DNA from 2 places in the Labrenzia sp. CP4 genome. Region 2 is predicted to be linked to the other one. Evidence: predicted binding sites of a transcription regulator. Region 2 holds the regulator's gene; the other holds the start of a gene.
What was found. The regulator LexA, encoded in region 2, represses DNA repair genes until DNA is damaged. The targets are predictions, from matches to a motif close to TGTTCNNNNTGTGTTCNG.
Positions count from the first base shown of each region.

Region 1: parE (DNA topoisomerase IV subunit B) is a predicted target of LexA. The motif match lies at 4,264-4,281, and genes of this name have one in related genera.

Region 1 is NZ_CP011927.1:3,276,368-3,283,839, reverse strand. Features, by position in the region: gene ACP90_RS15210 (DEAD/DEAH box helicase) at 1-1,010, opposite strand, end outside; gene ACP90_RS15205 (sulfotransferase family 2 domain-containing protein) at 1,310-2,038, opposite strand; gene parE (DNA topoisomerase IV subunit B) at 2,138-4,183, opposite strand; gene ACP90_RS15195 (tetratricopeptide repeat protein) at 4,771-5,628, shown strand; gene xth (exodeoxyribonuclease III) at 6,282-7,064, opposite strand; gene erpA (iron-sulfur cluster insertion protein ErpA) at 7,132-7,472, opposite strand, start outside.
Region 2 is NZ_CP011927.1:2,990,612-2,998,083, reverse strand. Features, by position in the region: gene ACP90_RS13945 (fumarylacetoacetate hydrolase family protein) at 1-50, shown strand, start outside; gene fumC (class II fumarate hydratase) at 110-1,495, opposite strand; gene ACP90_RS13935 (alpha/beta hydrolase) at 1,517-2,326, opposite strand; gene ACP90_RS13930 (acyl-CoA synthetase) at 2,480-4,060, shown strand; gene ACP90_RS13925 (hypothetical protein) at 4,153-4,956, shown strand; gene lexA (transcriptional repressor LexA) at 5,078-5,788, shown strand; gene ACP90_RS13915 (ComEC/Rec2 family competence protein) at 5,793-7,472, opposite strand, start outside.

The DNA.
Region 1 (7,472 bases), 290 kb from region 2:
CCCGTCCGGCCGATCCGGTGGACATAGTCTTCGGCATTGCTCGGAACATCGAAGTTGAAGACGTGGCTGACCTCGGGAATATCGAGGCCACGCGCGGCAACGTCACTTGCGACGAGGAGCTTGATCGTTCCCTTCCGGAAATTGTCCAGCATCATCATGCGTGTACGCTGGTCCATGTCGCCATGGAGAGCACCGACGTTGTATTCATGACGCTCCAGAGACCGGTAAAGCGTCGTCACGTCCCGTTTGCGGTTGCAGAACACAATCGCATTCTTGAGGTCTTCAGCACCTTCCAGCAGTTCGCGCAGGGCTGCGCGCTTTTCGTAGTCCTTGGACTCGGCTGCCTTCAGAAACTGAGCGACGTTTTCAGCCGTCGACGAGGTCGGAGCGACTTCGATACGGGCCGGGTTCTGCAGGAACGTTTCGGTCAGACGCTGGATTTCCGGTGGCATCGTCGCCGAGAAGAAAAGAGTCTGACGAGTGAACGGGATCAGTTTGCAGATCCGCTCGATATCCGGAATGAAGCCCATGTCGAGCATACGATCGGCTTCGTCGATGACGAGAATTTCAACGCCCTGCAACAACAGTTTGCCGCGCTCGAAGTGATCAAGCAGACGGCCAGGCGTCGCGATCAGAACATCTGTGCCACGGTCGAGCTTCTTGTCCTGGTCGGAAAAGGAGACGCCGCCGATCAGCAGGGCGACATTGAGTTTATGGTTGGTGCCGTATTTGGCGAAATTCTCTTCAACCTGCGCAGCGAGTTCGCGCGTCGGTTCCAGGATGAGCGTACGCGGCATCCGCGCACGAGCGCGGCCCTTTTCGAGCAGCGTCAGCATGGGCAGTGTGAAACTTGCGGTCTTGCCGGTTCCGGTCTGGGCAATGCCAAGGATGTCGCGGCGCTCAAGCACCTGCGGAATGGCTCCCGACTGGATTGCCGTGGGTTCCTTATAACCTGCTGCTTCAACTGCAGCGAGGACCTTCTCGCTAAGACCGAGAGTATTAAATGCCATGGAGCGCTTTGCCCGAATGTTGTGATTGTTAATCGGCGGCGCCGTGGGAACCGCCGGTGCCAATGTGCGCACACCCTACATTCATGCGCTCAGGTGTCAATGCGCTTGAGAGGTAAAATCTCAAGAAAATCGAGTAATTCCGAGTACGATTTGCCATCTCAGTTAATAGTGCAACCAAGTTGGTTCATGAAATCGGCTGGAAAATCAGTATGCGTTGCCCAAAATGCAGGCGCAAACGAAGGTATGTGTTTCCGAAAGTATCGCTTCAGCCGGTATTCGATACGTAAAATTGCGCAGCGTCAGGCAGAAAGAGCCGCCGGTTTGTAGAACAGGTCGTAGTCTGACTTGTAGCGCCGCCGCAGCTGCTGCACTAGGCTGTCTTCGGTAAAGGACAGCAGCGTGTCCCTGCCGACAAAATTGTCCACGTGATACGCGACAGGAGATTTCGTGCGGAACCTGAGAGAGCTTTCCGAAAGAAAAGTTGCGAATGACTGGTCGAAATCTTCAAGCTGCAAGATCAGATCAGCCGTCAACATACCTTTGTAGGTGAGGGCAGCTGTCTGGCTGCGAAACAGATTGTCTGCTTCCAGGTCCGAAATCGACGCAACGTGTGACACGAACTCCTGAGGTGTCATGTCCTGATTGAACTGGCGCTCTTCATAATAGGCCGGAAGCGGATCGGCACTCAGGATGACTTTCTCATAACAGTAGGCCAACCGATGCATCGGATCCTGGACCCAGGCCGCGACTTTCATTTCGGGATGCCGTCGCTTGAGTTCGCGTGCTGTCAGTAACTCCACATTCCCATGGAAGAGCAGCCGTTCCGTGGCGGCGGTCCGAAGATCAAAGCCGGAAAGGGCCTTGAGCTTGTCGGTACCGGCAAGGCAATGAAGAACCGGGCGCAGAAGTTGAAAAGCAGGTTCTGCGATACGGGCAAAGGCGATCTTGTGCTTGGGAAAAGCCAGGAAGACATGATTTCGCAGTGGGCGAAGCCGTCTGTCCAGTATCGAATACATCCGGTTTAACATGCTACGTTTCCGACCGGTCAAATAGGCAGTGCGGGCAAAAATATACGCCCGCCCAACCTCTTCAAAAAAAGATATAGATCAAAATACCTGCTGTTGTGGCTAAATATCAAGATCCTCAGCGAATTCAGCGTTGTCCTGAATGAACCGGAAGCGCGCTTCCGGCTTGTTGCCCATCAGCCGTTCAACGGTGTCGTTGGTGTCTGTTACAGCTTCTTCTTCGACGACGACCTTCAGCATGGTCCGCTTGGACGGATCCATTGTCGTTTCCTTCAGCTGAGCCGGCAACATTTCACCCAAACCCTTGAAACGGCCGATTTCCACCTTGGATTTACCCTTGAAGACTGTCTCCATCAATTCGTCTTTATGGGCATCGTCGCGTGCATAGAGGGTCTTTCCCCCCTGGCTGAGACGATAGAGTGGTGGCACGGCCAGGAAGAGATGGCCGCCACGGATTAGCTCCGGCATTTCGCGGTAAAAGAAAGTAATCAAAAGTGATGCAATGTGGGCGCCGTCGACGTCAGCATCCGTCATGATGACGATCTTCTCGTACCGCAGGTCACTTTCCCGGTATTGGGAGCGCGTGCCGCAGCCAAGGGCCTGGATGAGATCGGCAAGCTGCTGGTTGGCGACGAGTTTGTCGCGGCCGGCGTTTGCGACGTTCAGGATTTTGCCGCGCAAGGGCAAGACGGCTTGGTTGGAACGGTTGCGCGCCTGTTTGGCCGAGCCACCTGCCGAGTCACCCTCCACGATGAAGAGTTCGGTGCCATCGGACTGGTTTGCCGAGCAGTCGGCAAGTTTGCCCGGAAGGCGCAGCTTGCGGACAGCTGTCTTGCGGGCGACGTCTTTTTCCTGTCGACGGCGCAAGCGCTCATCCGCGCGGTCGATCACCCACTCCAGAAGCTTGTTTGCCTGGTTGGGGGAGGCCGTCAGCCAATGATCAAATGCATCACGCACAGCAGTCTCTGCAATGCGCGTGGCTTCGTTGGTCGCCAGTTTGTCTTTGGTCTGGCCGACGAATTCAGGCTCACGGATGAAGACGGACAGCATTCCGCCGGCTGATGTCATCACATCATCGCCGGTGATGATGGATGCCTTCTTGTTGTTTGTCAGTTCGCCATATGCCTTGAGGCCGCGCAACAGGGCATATCGGAAACCCGCTTCGTGAGTTCCGCCTTCCGGTGTCGGCACGGTGTTGCAGTAGGAACTGACAAAGCCGTCGCCAGCAAACCAGCTCACTGCCCATTCCACGGATCCATGTTTGCCGGCGTTGTCGGTGCGGCCGAAGAACACGTCGTCGACGACACGGCGTTCCTTGGTCAGTCTCTCGTTGAGAAAGTCGCGAAGACCACCGGGGAAGTGAAACACGGCCTCAGCCGGTGTCTCGTCCTTTTCAGACAGCAATTCAGGTGCGCAGTGCCAGCGGATTTCGACACCGCCAAAGAGATAGGCCTTGGACCGTGCCATCTTCAAAAGGCGCGCCGGGACAAATTTGGCGCCTTTGCCGAAGATTTGATCGTCTGGTTTGAAGCTGACCTGGGTCCCGCGTCTGTTCTGGGTGTCGCCAACCAGCTCGAGAGGACCCTGGGCGTGACCGCGGCGGAAGATCTGACGATAGAGCTTGCGGCTGCGTGCGACCTCTACAATCAGTTCCTCTGACAGCGCATTGACCACGGAAATGCCGACACCGTGCAGACCGCCAGAGGTCTCATAGACCTTGCTGTCGAACTTGCCGCCCGCATGCAGCGTCGTCATGATCACTTCGAGTGCGGACTTGTCCTTGAACTTCGGGTGAGGGTCGACAGGAATACCGCGGCCGTTGTCGGTGATCGTCAGATAGCCATCGCTGGAAAGCGACACGTCGATCCACGTCGCATGGCCGGCAACCGCCTCATCCATGGAGTTGTCAATCACTTCGGCAAAGAGGTGATGCAACGCCTTTTCGTCAGTGCCGCCGATATACATGCCTGGCCGGCGCCGAACCGGCTCGAGCCCTTCGAGAACCTCGATGTCGGCCGCTGAATAATCGTCGCTGACCGCGACAGGCGCAACGGGACGCGGCTTTTGCGGAGCTGGGGCGGGCTCGTCTTGTGTCATTGGGGCAGAGACCGCCGCGTTGCCTGCAAACAGATCGTCTTTTGCGCTCATTCCGTATCGCCTGATGGGTCTTGGGTCACAGTTTCTACAAACTCAGCGCTGTTACCTACACCGAATCATGTCTCAGTTTGAAGGACAAAGATAGAACGGCAAAGGTAATTGGCCAAAAGCCCCCGTTTTCAACAGCCCGGGGCCAAAAAACCGATCTGGAAACACATCATCAACCCGCCTGTGTTGAAATAAGGGTCTTGAATGGGAGAGGGGCGGTCACAATATGTGCCAATTCCGCAACAGTTACTGACAGAGTCATTTGCAGGGCCCCGGTTTGCCGCCGTTGCCCCTGTTCGGCCATGTTTGCCCGTCACCCGTTACGCTAATGTCTGGGACGACCAGATCGGGATCAACTCCTGAAGTGGTTCACAGTCCGGACAAAAGTGTCAGGAAATGGTCTTATTTCGGCGTCGTATGGCCCAACTTAAGACGAAATGATCGGCCAATTTAGGCCACTCCGAAACAGTGGGTCCCGCAGGCATATGCTTTTGGGACCAAAGAGACAGCAAATGCGCTTGGCGCGGACAAAAAACAAGAAAGTCCGTCGGGGATCTGTTTCGTTGCCGACGGATAATAGTGTGACTGGGATGCCTAAGAACAGCACAAAGCTTCAACGCATGGGAAGAGCCGGAACCGTGCTCGGTGCGTTGATCCTGATCGGCCTGACAGGGCCCGTGGCCGCCTTTGACGGTCAGCCGGCGCCTGCACGGGCGATCGGTCCGAACGATCTTTCCCCGTCTGAAGCACTGCGGGCCGGTGCCCGCCAATATTATTCCGGCGACAAGGCCGCTGCGCTTGGGTCGCTGCAGTATGCCGCCGAAAACGGTCAGCCCATGGCCGCCTGGAAGCTGGGCGAAATGTATGCCTCCGGCGACGGCGTCAAGGAAGACGACCTCAAGGCGTTCGAATATTACAGTCAGATCGTTCGTGAGCACGGGGAAGATCGCCCCGATGCACCGGATGCTCCCTTTGTCTCAAGCGCCTTCGTTGCGCTCGGTTCCTACTATCTGAACGGCATCGACGGCGCAGTGCCCAAGAATGAATCACGTGCCCGTCAGATCTTCACGCATGCCGCCTCCTATTTCGGCGATGCCGATGCCCAGTATGAACTTGGCCGCATGTACCAGGAAAACAACAGCCGCATGGCCGTTCGTTGGTACAATCTTGCCGCGCTCAAGGGACATGTGGGTGCCCAGGCACGCCTTGGTGAAACGCTCTATGCACTCGGTACGTCGGACAAGAAAAAAGCTCGCGGCCTGATGTGGATGACCGTTGCCCGGGAACAGGCCAAGGGGACGGATACCAGTTGGATTCATTCCATGCACGAGCAGTATTTCGCGGTTTCGCCCGAGCCTGTCAGGCAGATGGCCAGATCAATGGCTGACGGATGGTTGAAGCAAAACCGCCCGGACGTGCTCACCGCACAGCAGTTGCCCGCACAATAACCTCAAGCTCATAGAGACCGATCTGAACACCATGTGGGTGTGATCGTCCGTCTTCAATGGCTCTCGCACTGCCGTGCTAACTCTGCTCCGGTTCGAAGCAGGAGCGTGCCAGGGTTTCAGAAAATCTGCGTTATCTGGCGAGTGATCTTCAACCTGACGAATAAGTTGGTGTTGTGGGACGCCTGGTCGTGAATTTATCGATCGCAGGGCTTTGAATTTGGGTCAGTGGGCAAGGCGCGTTGCTGATCTGCCAGGACGTGTTGTTCAGCACCATTTCACATGTCGCCATTCGCAGCCCGGATGGGCTCTTCAGGCAGATAGATTCACCTACGCCGTATTTCTCGCCCTGGTATCGGCAGGTACACGTGACGTCTTGCGCCCAAGCCGCGCTGCCTGACCCAAGAATCAGACCGAAAATCAGTCCGGAAAACAACCATACGGTGACAGTAAAGACCGACCGACCGGCAATCGAAATCGTTACCGGTATGTCTGTTCCGCATGTCGCCGTCGCGGATGTTGGTCGGCTGAGCGTCATCCCATGATGAGAAAAGCTTACCATGACGTCAGTCGACTGCAAGCCCGGTTTCCGGGCACGCACCGCGCTTCACGCCTCCATCAGCGATGGAGACAGATTTTTGGAGGCAGTTTCAGTCTCAAGCAGCCAGCTTCACCCAGACGGGCACATGATCCGACGGCTTTTCCCAGCCGCGCACATGCTTGTCGATACCGCAGCCTGAGAACCGGTCTGTGGCCTGCGGAGACATCAGGATATGATCGATCCGAATGCCATTGTTCTTTTGCCAGGCACCTGCCTGATAGTCCCAGAACGTGAATGTTTCCGGCGCTTCGCTGCAGGACCGGACTGCTTCGGTCAAGCCGAGGTGGGTGAGGGCACGGAAGCGTTGCCGGCTCTCAGGTTGAAAGAGAGCGTCTTCCAGCCAGTTCTGCGGGTTCTTGGCATCTACGGGATCGGGGATGACATTGTAGTCCCCCAGCAGCAGGAATGGCGTTTCTTCTGAAAGCCGCTTTTGAGCGTGCGCAATCAAGCGGTCCATCCACTCGAGCTTGTACGGAAATTTTTCTGTTCCCAGCGGATTGCCATTGGGAAGATAGAGGCAGCCGATTCGAATCTGGCCGCTATCCGTCGACAGAGTGCCTTCAATATAACGGGCCTGTTCGTCCGCATCGTTTCCGGGCAAGCCGCGCTGAATATCAGTCAGCGGCGTCTTGGACAGAAGCGCCACACCGTTGAAACCCTTTTGGCCGTGTGTTTCGACGGCGTAACCGAGGTCTTCAAACGGCTGACGGGGAAAGTTCTCGTCGACGGACTTGATTTCCTGAAGGCAGGCGACATCCGGAGACGCTTCCTTGAGCCACTCAAGGACCGTGTCGATACGTGCCTTGACGCCGTTTATGTTCCAGGTCGCGATTTTCATGAGCGCGGTTGCCTCAATTGTTCGAAACTGCCGGGGCAACCGGCGTCAAAGCGGTATCGCACCAGTGTCAGATCGTGAAACTGGTGCCGCAGCCACATCCGGCGACCGCATTCGGGTTGTTGATCTGAAATGACTGGCCAATCAGATCATCGACGAAATCGATTTCCGATCCGCTCATGTATTGAAGGGAAATGGAATCGATCAGAACCGTTGCCCCCGGCTTTTCGATCACCAGGTCGTCGTCTTCGCGGCTGTCGACCACGTCATATTTGTACTGCAGTCCGGAACAGCCGCCGCCTTCAACGCTGACACGCAGCATGCTGCCACCCGGCTCCTTGGACAAAATCGAAGCAATGCGCTTGGCAGCGCGGTCGCTGACTGTTACGCCAATTTCAAGTGTTTCGGTCA
Region 2 (7,472 bases):
TCGGCATAAGCTCCCTCATGCGCAATCTCGCGCAAAGGGGTCTCTTGTAGTCGTACGCCGAATTGCCCAGCGCATCACGAAAGCGCTCATCGGGAACCTTTCGGCCGACCTAAAGCGACGGCTGGACCATCTTCGCCGGATCAACAACCCGGTCGAATTCCTCCGCACTGACGAATTCAAGGTCAAGGCACGCCTGCTTCAAGGTCAGATCATGCTCGAACGCATGGTGTGCGGCATGACTGGCCTTGTCATATCCGATCACCGGACTTAGCGCAGTCACCAGCATCAGGGATTGATCCAGAAACTCCCTGATGCGCTTCTCGTTCGGCTCCATGCCTTCCACCAGGAAAAGGGAGAAGTTGGTGCAACCGTCGCCCATGATCTTTACCGACTGGAGGATCGCATTGATCATCAGCGGCTTGTAGACATTCATCTCCAGGTAGCCACTGGCGCCACCTATCCCGACGACGACGTCATTGCCCATCACCTGTGCTGCAACCATCGCCAGTGCCTCGCACTGCGTCGGGTTGACCTTGCCTGGCATGATCGAGGAGCCGGGCTCGTTTGCCGGAATTTTCAGCTCAAAGAAACCGCAGCGGGGCCCGCAGGACAAGAGGCGGATATCGTTTGCGATCTTGAACAAGGACACTGAAAGCGTCTTCAACGCTCCGCTCAACATGACAAGAGCATCATGCGCCCCCTGAACCGCAAACTTGTTCGGAGCCGTATAGAACGGCAAGTCCGTCAGTTCCGCGATCCGGGTGGCAGACAACTCCGCAAAAAGGGAATGAGCGTTGATTCCCGTCCCAACTGCGGTTCCGCCCAGCGCAAGTCCATAGACATCCTTTAGGGCAAAACTGATGCGCTCAATGTCCTGACGCAGCATTTCCGCATAACCGGAAAACTCCTGACCAAGCGTCAGAGGCGTGGCGTCCTGCATATGCGTTCTGCCGATCTTTATGATGTCGTCCCAGGCGTCGGCTTTGTCTTGCAGGCTCTTGTGGAGCATCTGCACGCCGGGCAAAAGGCGATGCGTCACCTGGAGTGCAGCGGCCATGTGCATCGCTGCGGGAAAGCTGTCATTGGACGATTGAGACAGGTTCACGTGATCGTTCGGATGAACCGGATCTTTTGACCCCAACACACCACCGGCAAGGGCAATGGCGCGATTGGAGATCACTTCGTTCACGTTCATGTTGGTTTGTGTTCCGCTGCCGGTCATCCAGACGTGCAACGGAAAATGGTCGTCAAGTTTTCCATCAATAACTTCGTCGGCAGCCTGGACAATCAACCGAGCAAGATCTGCATCCAGCAACCCCAGCTCTTCGTTTGCAAGGGCCGCTGCCTTCTTCAAAACGCCATAAGCGTGGACAAGCTCTATCGGCATCAGGTCGCTACCGATGGAAAAATACTTCAAGGAGCGCTGTGTCTGTGCCCCCCAGTATTTGTCCTCCGGCACGTCTATTTCGCCGATGCTGTCGCTTTCAGTACGCATATGCGCCTCCTCGTGAGTGGCTCAAGGGGCCAGCAAGGTTTCCGTCAGTTCACTATCGGGATCCTTCAAACCGTCTATGACATCGAAATGATGGCGGCCGGGATCCTCCTTGTAGGTGGCCATTGGCCAGGCATCCGCAAGGAGTTTCGATTGCCTTAGAAACTCCGGACGCTCCGCTCCACCGACCCAGGCGACAACCGGACAGTCGACGGCGGGCACCATCAATGCCGCACTTTCGTCCATGGCATCGTCTTCGTTCATCTGGAAGGACTTGTTCATCACCGTGTTTCTGAGCGGGCGAAGGTCGTGCAAACCGCTAATGGAAACAACACGCTCGATTCGATCCAGAACGTCTTTCGGCAACCGGCTGTCTTCGCAAATCATGCGTGTGACCAGATGCCCACCGGCGGAATGCCCGGCAAGACGGATCGGGCCACCGACGCGAGCAGCCGCCTTTGTAATCGCAACAGAGATTTGCCGCGTGATATCTGCGATCCGCGCCTCAGGAGCCAGATCATACGACGGCATGCATACCGTCCAGCCTCTTGCCAGGCAGCCGCTAGAAAAATGCGACCAGGAACTTTTATCGAATCTCAACCAGTAGCCCCCGTGCACGAACACGACGAGCCCCTTGGACTTCCTCTGTGGCCGAAACACATCGAACCGCTGACGATCCCCTTCCCCGTAAACGACATCCAGATCCTTTTCGACCCAGCTTTTCCGGAAGGTTTCCGCTTCCTGCGCCCAGCGCACGATGAAATCGTCAGCGCCCGGAATATAGGCAGCATTTGAATAGGCATCGTCCCAATCAATAATCGTCATCTCACTCATTCGAAATCCTCAGGCAAACGTCGAAACCGATCGGCGGCATACTTGCACGATTTACCTAGAAAGCGGAACGGCCTGAATGCCAATCTCAACTTGTCAAACGGACTGCCATCAACCTAACGTCTGAAAAAACCAGTAGTCGGGAGGCAAACTTAGATGGTGGAGCGCTGTTCCAATCGCGTGGCCAATCTTGCGCATTTTCTGTCCAGGAACGCTGCCCGGTGGCCCTCTGGTCCCGCAGTTGTCGAGGATGGGGTCACCTTGAGCTGGTCGCAAATCGATTCGCGCGTCTCCGCACTTGCCAAGGGTCTCCAATCGGAATTCGGCGTTTCCAAGGGCGACGGCTTGCTGGTCCAGGCCCAGAACTCGCATCAGATGATCGAGATCATGTTGGCCGCATTTCGTCTGGGAGCCATCTGGGTTCCCTGCAATTTCAGACAGGCTCCGGGCGAAACGGCCTATGCTGCGGTAAAAGCGAAGGCGAAGGTTTTCCTGTGTGACGCTGATTTTGGTGCTCAGGCCGATGCAGTGCGAAACGCCCAAGATCAGCTGACAGGATGCATTACAATTGGAGCCAGCGACTTTGGCACAAGCTATGAGGATCTCCTCTCCCGTTACCAGGGACAGGTCCTGCAGAACGAGGCAGTGGACTATAACGATCCCTGTTGGCTGTTCTTCACCTCAGGCTCAACCGGCCGCCCGAAGGCGGTTGTCCTCAGTCACGGGCAGATCGGATTCGTTTGCGTCAACTACATGGCAGACCTGTTGCCCGGGACGACGGAGCGCGATGCGTCGCTGGTCATAGCTCCATTGTCACACGGTGCAGGGTTGCAACTGATTGCCCAGCTATCAGTTGGTTCCACACATGTTCTCCTGCCCGGAGGCGGCTTCAATCCTTCGACTGCATTCGAGTTGATCGAGAAACACAAGGTCAGCAATCTCTTCACCGTTCCCACTATCGTCAAACGCCTGGTGGAAGACCCTGCTGTCGATCAGTACGATCACTCGAGCCTTCGTCACGTCATATATGCGGGGGCTCCCATGTACAGGGAGGACCAGAAGCTGGCTCTCCAGAAATTGGGGCAGGTTCTGGTTCAATACTACGGACTTGGCGAGGTCACCGGAAACATCACCGTGCTGCGGCCACAGGATCATTTTCTGGAGGATGGACCTGAGACACGCAGCGGCACCTGCGGTACGGAGCGCACAGGTATAGAGGTTTCGATTCAGGACGAGGAAGGCAATCATCTGCCCCCCAATGAAACGGGTGAAGTCTGCGTCATCGGTTCGGCAGTCTGTGCTGGCTATCTGGAAGACGAAGACGCCAACCAGAAGTCTTTCCGGAACGGCTGGTTCCGCACCGGAGACATCGGTCACATGGATGAACAGCGCTACCTCTTTCTGACAGGCCGAGCGTCGGACATGTACATTTCTGGTGGCTCCAACGTCTACCCGAAGGAAGTCGAGGAAGTGCTGCTTACACATCCGGATATTTCCGAGGTCGCAATTCTCGGCATTCCGGACAGGCAATGGGGCGAAGTCGGCCTAGCCGTTTGTGTGGCTGCCCCGGACAAGTCACCCGACCCTCAGGAACTCAGCGACTATCTGAACGGCAAGATCGCCCGTTACAAGATGCCTGCACGTTATCTCTTCATTCCCGCAATGCCGACAAGTGCCTATGGCAAGATCACCAAGAAACTGGTGCGGGAGCATTTGACCGAGAAAGGCCTGTTGTGAGACGGCCCGCCCCCAGGTCTCTGTCCGACATTCGTCATCCCGGCCCTTCTGCCATCAATCGGCTCCCCCATGCCAGATGTCTGGCGAAACCATTGGAAATCTCCCTGGCAGAGCAAACTCCCTTGCTGGAGGCGCTGGGCCGCTTCGCCACGCACCAAGGACTGAGCTCCGCCGTTCTCGATCTTTCCGGGCTCACGCTCGAAGCGTTCGACTTCGTAATGCCTGCCTGTGCAATCGATGACCGACATGCAGCCTGGTACAGCGACACGCACTCTTCGAAAGGCGCAACGCTGAAGTCCGCAGTTGCCATTCTCGGGATACGAGATGGTGAATGGTTCGCTCATGTACACGCTTATTGGCACGAGGAAGAAGTCGAGCACCTTGGCCACTTACTGCCGCATACGCTGAAGGTTGCGCATCAAGGGGCTATCAAAGGGTACGGCCTGCAAGGCGCAGCGTTCGTGGCATCGCTGGATCCGGAAACCGAATTCACGCTGTTTCGTGTGCAACAGGATGACGAACAGTCACGGACAACCGACTACAATGCGCTTATCACCACACTCGCTCCGTTTGCCGACCTGACGGACAGCATCCAAGAACTCGCAAAAGAGCTGAAAGCACCCTCCTACGAAGTCTATGGACTGGGCAGTCTGGCCGGAGCAGCGTTCCGCGATGCCCAGCCGATGACAGGTCTGATCTCCGAGATACTCCTGTCTGCAAACGCTGGCGCGAAACCGAAGCAAGAGCTTTGCGTCCCAATCCGCGCCGTTGATCTCGAAGGTGGACTGCATCGGGGCATTCTCACCGCTGGTGGCGCGCCGACTTTGATCACCTGTGAACTGCTGATCCTGACCGGATCGAAGGATGACCTAAATCCGATATCGGAGACGGATTGAATACGGCAACTTGTTCGAAGCCAAGAACAGTAAGAGAACATTTACCCTTGCAGAACACAATGAGAACAGGTACCATGTTCTTGATTTGTACCAGATGTTTTCTCGGTCAGGGGACGCCTACATGCTGACGCGCAAGCAGTACGAACTGCTCATGTTCATTCACGAAAGACTGAAAGAAACCGGTGTGCCGCCGTCTTTCGACGAAATGAAGGATGCGCTCGACCTGCGCTCCAAGTCTGGCATTCACCGCCTGATCACCGCGCTTGAAGAACGTGGCTTCATCCGGCGCCTGCCGAACCGGGCCAGAGCCATGGAGGTTGTTCGTCTTCCGGACTCCATCGCACCCGGCCTGGGTGCTCCACGGCCAAGAGGCAGCTTCTCACCTGAAGTCATTGAAGGCTCACTCGGCAAACCTGAGCCGGAAAAAGCTGCACCGGTGCCGGTGTCCAGTGTTACCGAAATCCCCGTCATGGGCCGCATTGCAGCCGGCGTGCCCATCGAGGCCATTCAAACACACAGCCATTCCATCACAGTGCCGCAGGACCTGCTTGGTCGCGGGGAGCACTATGCTCTGGAGGTTCGTGGCGATTCCATGATTGAGGCGGGCATTCTGGACGGTGATACCGTGCTTATCCGCCGGACCGACAGCGCCGACAGTGGCGACATCGTGGTTGCACTTGTGGACGATGAAGAAGCCACCTTGAAGAGGCTGCGCAAGAAAGGCGCTTCCATCGCTCTTGAAGCAGCCAACCCGGCTTATGAAACCAGGATCTTCGGTCCCGGCCGCGTTCGTGTTCAGGGCCGCCTCGTTGCCCTGTTTCGTCAGTATTGACCAGTCACTCCTCTGCGCGCGCTTCGGCCACCGAGGCGCGCTCGGCTAGACGCAGGCTGTCTCTCGTTACCGTACCCTGGTGATGCCAGGGGCGCGGTGGGTCAGGGATGGCAAACTTCAGTTTCTCGATTTTCAGATTTTCGTTTGGCGGATGGCCCGGTGCACTGGCACCGCTCGTAGCATTTGCGGCCTCGCTGAAATCACCGGGCGATAGCCAGATGGAGACGGCACCACGTTCGGTGCGCGTACCGCGATCCAGGACGAGGGCTGCACCGCAGCTCTCCGGGGCGACAAGATCGGTCACGACCAAATCGGCATATCGGCAATCCAGCTGAAACGCTTCAAATGTCTTTGGCTGCGCGATTGCAAGAAAGGATCGCTTGCCATCCAGCCGTTCTGCGTCCTCTGAATCGACGTAGGCCCTGATGACACAACCGTCGTCATCGCAATTTCTTTGAGGTGATTTCATCTTGCGCGACAAGATCGCATCACTCCTCACTCCTTCCGACTGCAGCCAGAGATCACTTGCAAACGATCTCCCCCTTGCTGCGTAGCGCAAAATTCCCGTTTCATCGCGGGCAGCTATTCGAGAGCCGCTTGCAGCAATCTGGATATCCGGAGGCCGGCTGGTGAGAACAATCAATATTCCTGCGACAAGAGGCACTCCTGCGAGCACACGCTTTCTGCCAGGCACCAACAATCCGGCAAACAATGCTGATAGCAACAGCAATGCAGCAACCCCGTCGAGCCTTCCGGAAGTTCCGCTGCCGGCATCAAGGGCTGCGGTAAAGGAGGCGACCTTCAACAGAAGTGAAACTCCGAAAGACATGACAGCCAGAGGGAGAGCCGCAAGGCCGAATGGCATCAGAACGAATGCAAGTACTCCCATCGGCATCACAACAAGTGAAAACACCGGCATTCCCAGCAAGTTGCCGACAAGGCCATAGGGTGCGATGCGGCTGAAGTGATGAGCTCCTATAATGCCGGTCGCCAGCCCTGCGACCAATGCGGTGACGAACAGCCCTGCAGCCCACTTGCCGAGGTAAAGACAAGTCGCCACGCCCCATCCGGACACTCTTTCACCAGATGACAGGGAACGATCTCGCTGCCGCCACAGGTCATATACGGCGACCAGGCAGATCACGGCAGCGAAGGACATCTGGAAGCCGGGAAAAAACAACCTCTCGGGAGCAATCAGCAAGAGTACGAGGCCAGCCAACGCTACGCTTCGCAGGGTCAGGCCGCGTCGCCCCACCAGAATTCCGACAAAGACAATCGCAATCATCAGGAACGATCGTTGCGTCGCAACCGCACCACCGGACAGAAGCAGATAAATAACTGCAGCACCAAGGGCTGAAAGCGCGGCCCATTTGTGCACCGGCCACCTGAGCGTCAGGACCGGCACCAACGAAAAGAGCAGCAAGACCGCGCCATAGGCGCCGCCGGCAAAGAGCGCCATATGCAGTCCGGAAATTGCAAGAATGTGAGCCAGTCCGGCGGCCCGCAAAATCTCTTCCTGCTCTTCGGTAATTCCGCTGCGGTCTCCAACCAGAAGAGCAACGATCAGTGCGGTTTCCGGTCCTTCCGAAAGATTGGCCCTGATGCGTTCCGCAAGGTCTATTCGAAGCTTGGCAACGGCAACGGCCGGGCGAAATTCATTTCCAACGTCCTCAGCCTCGATGAC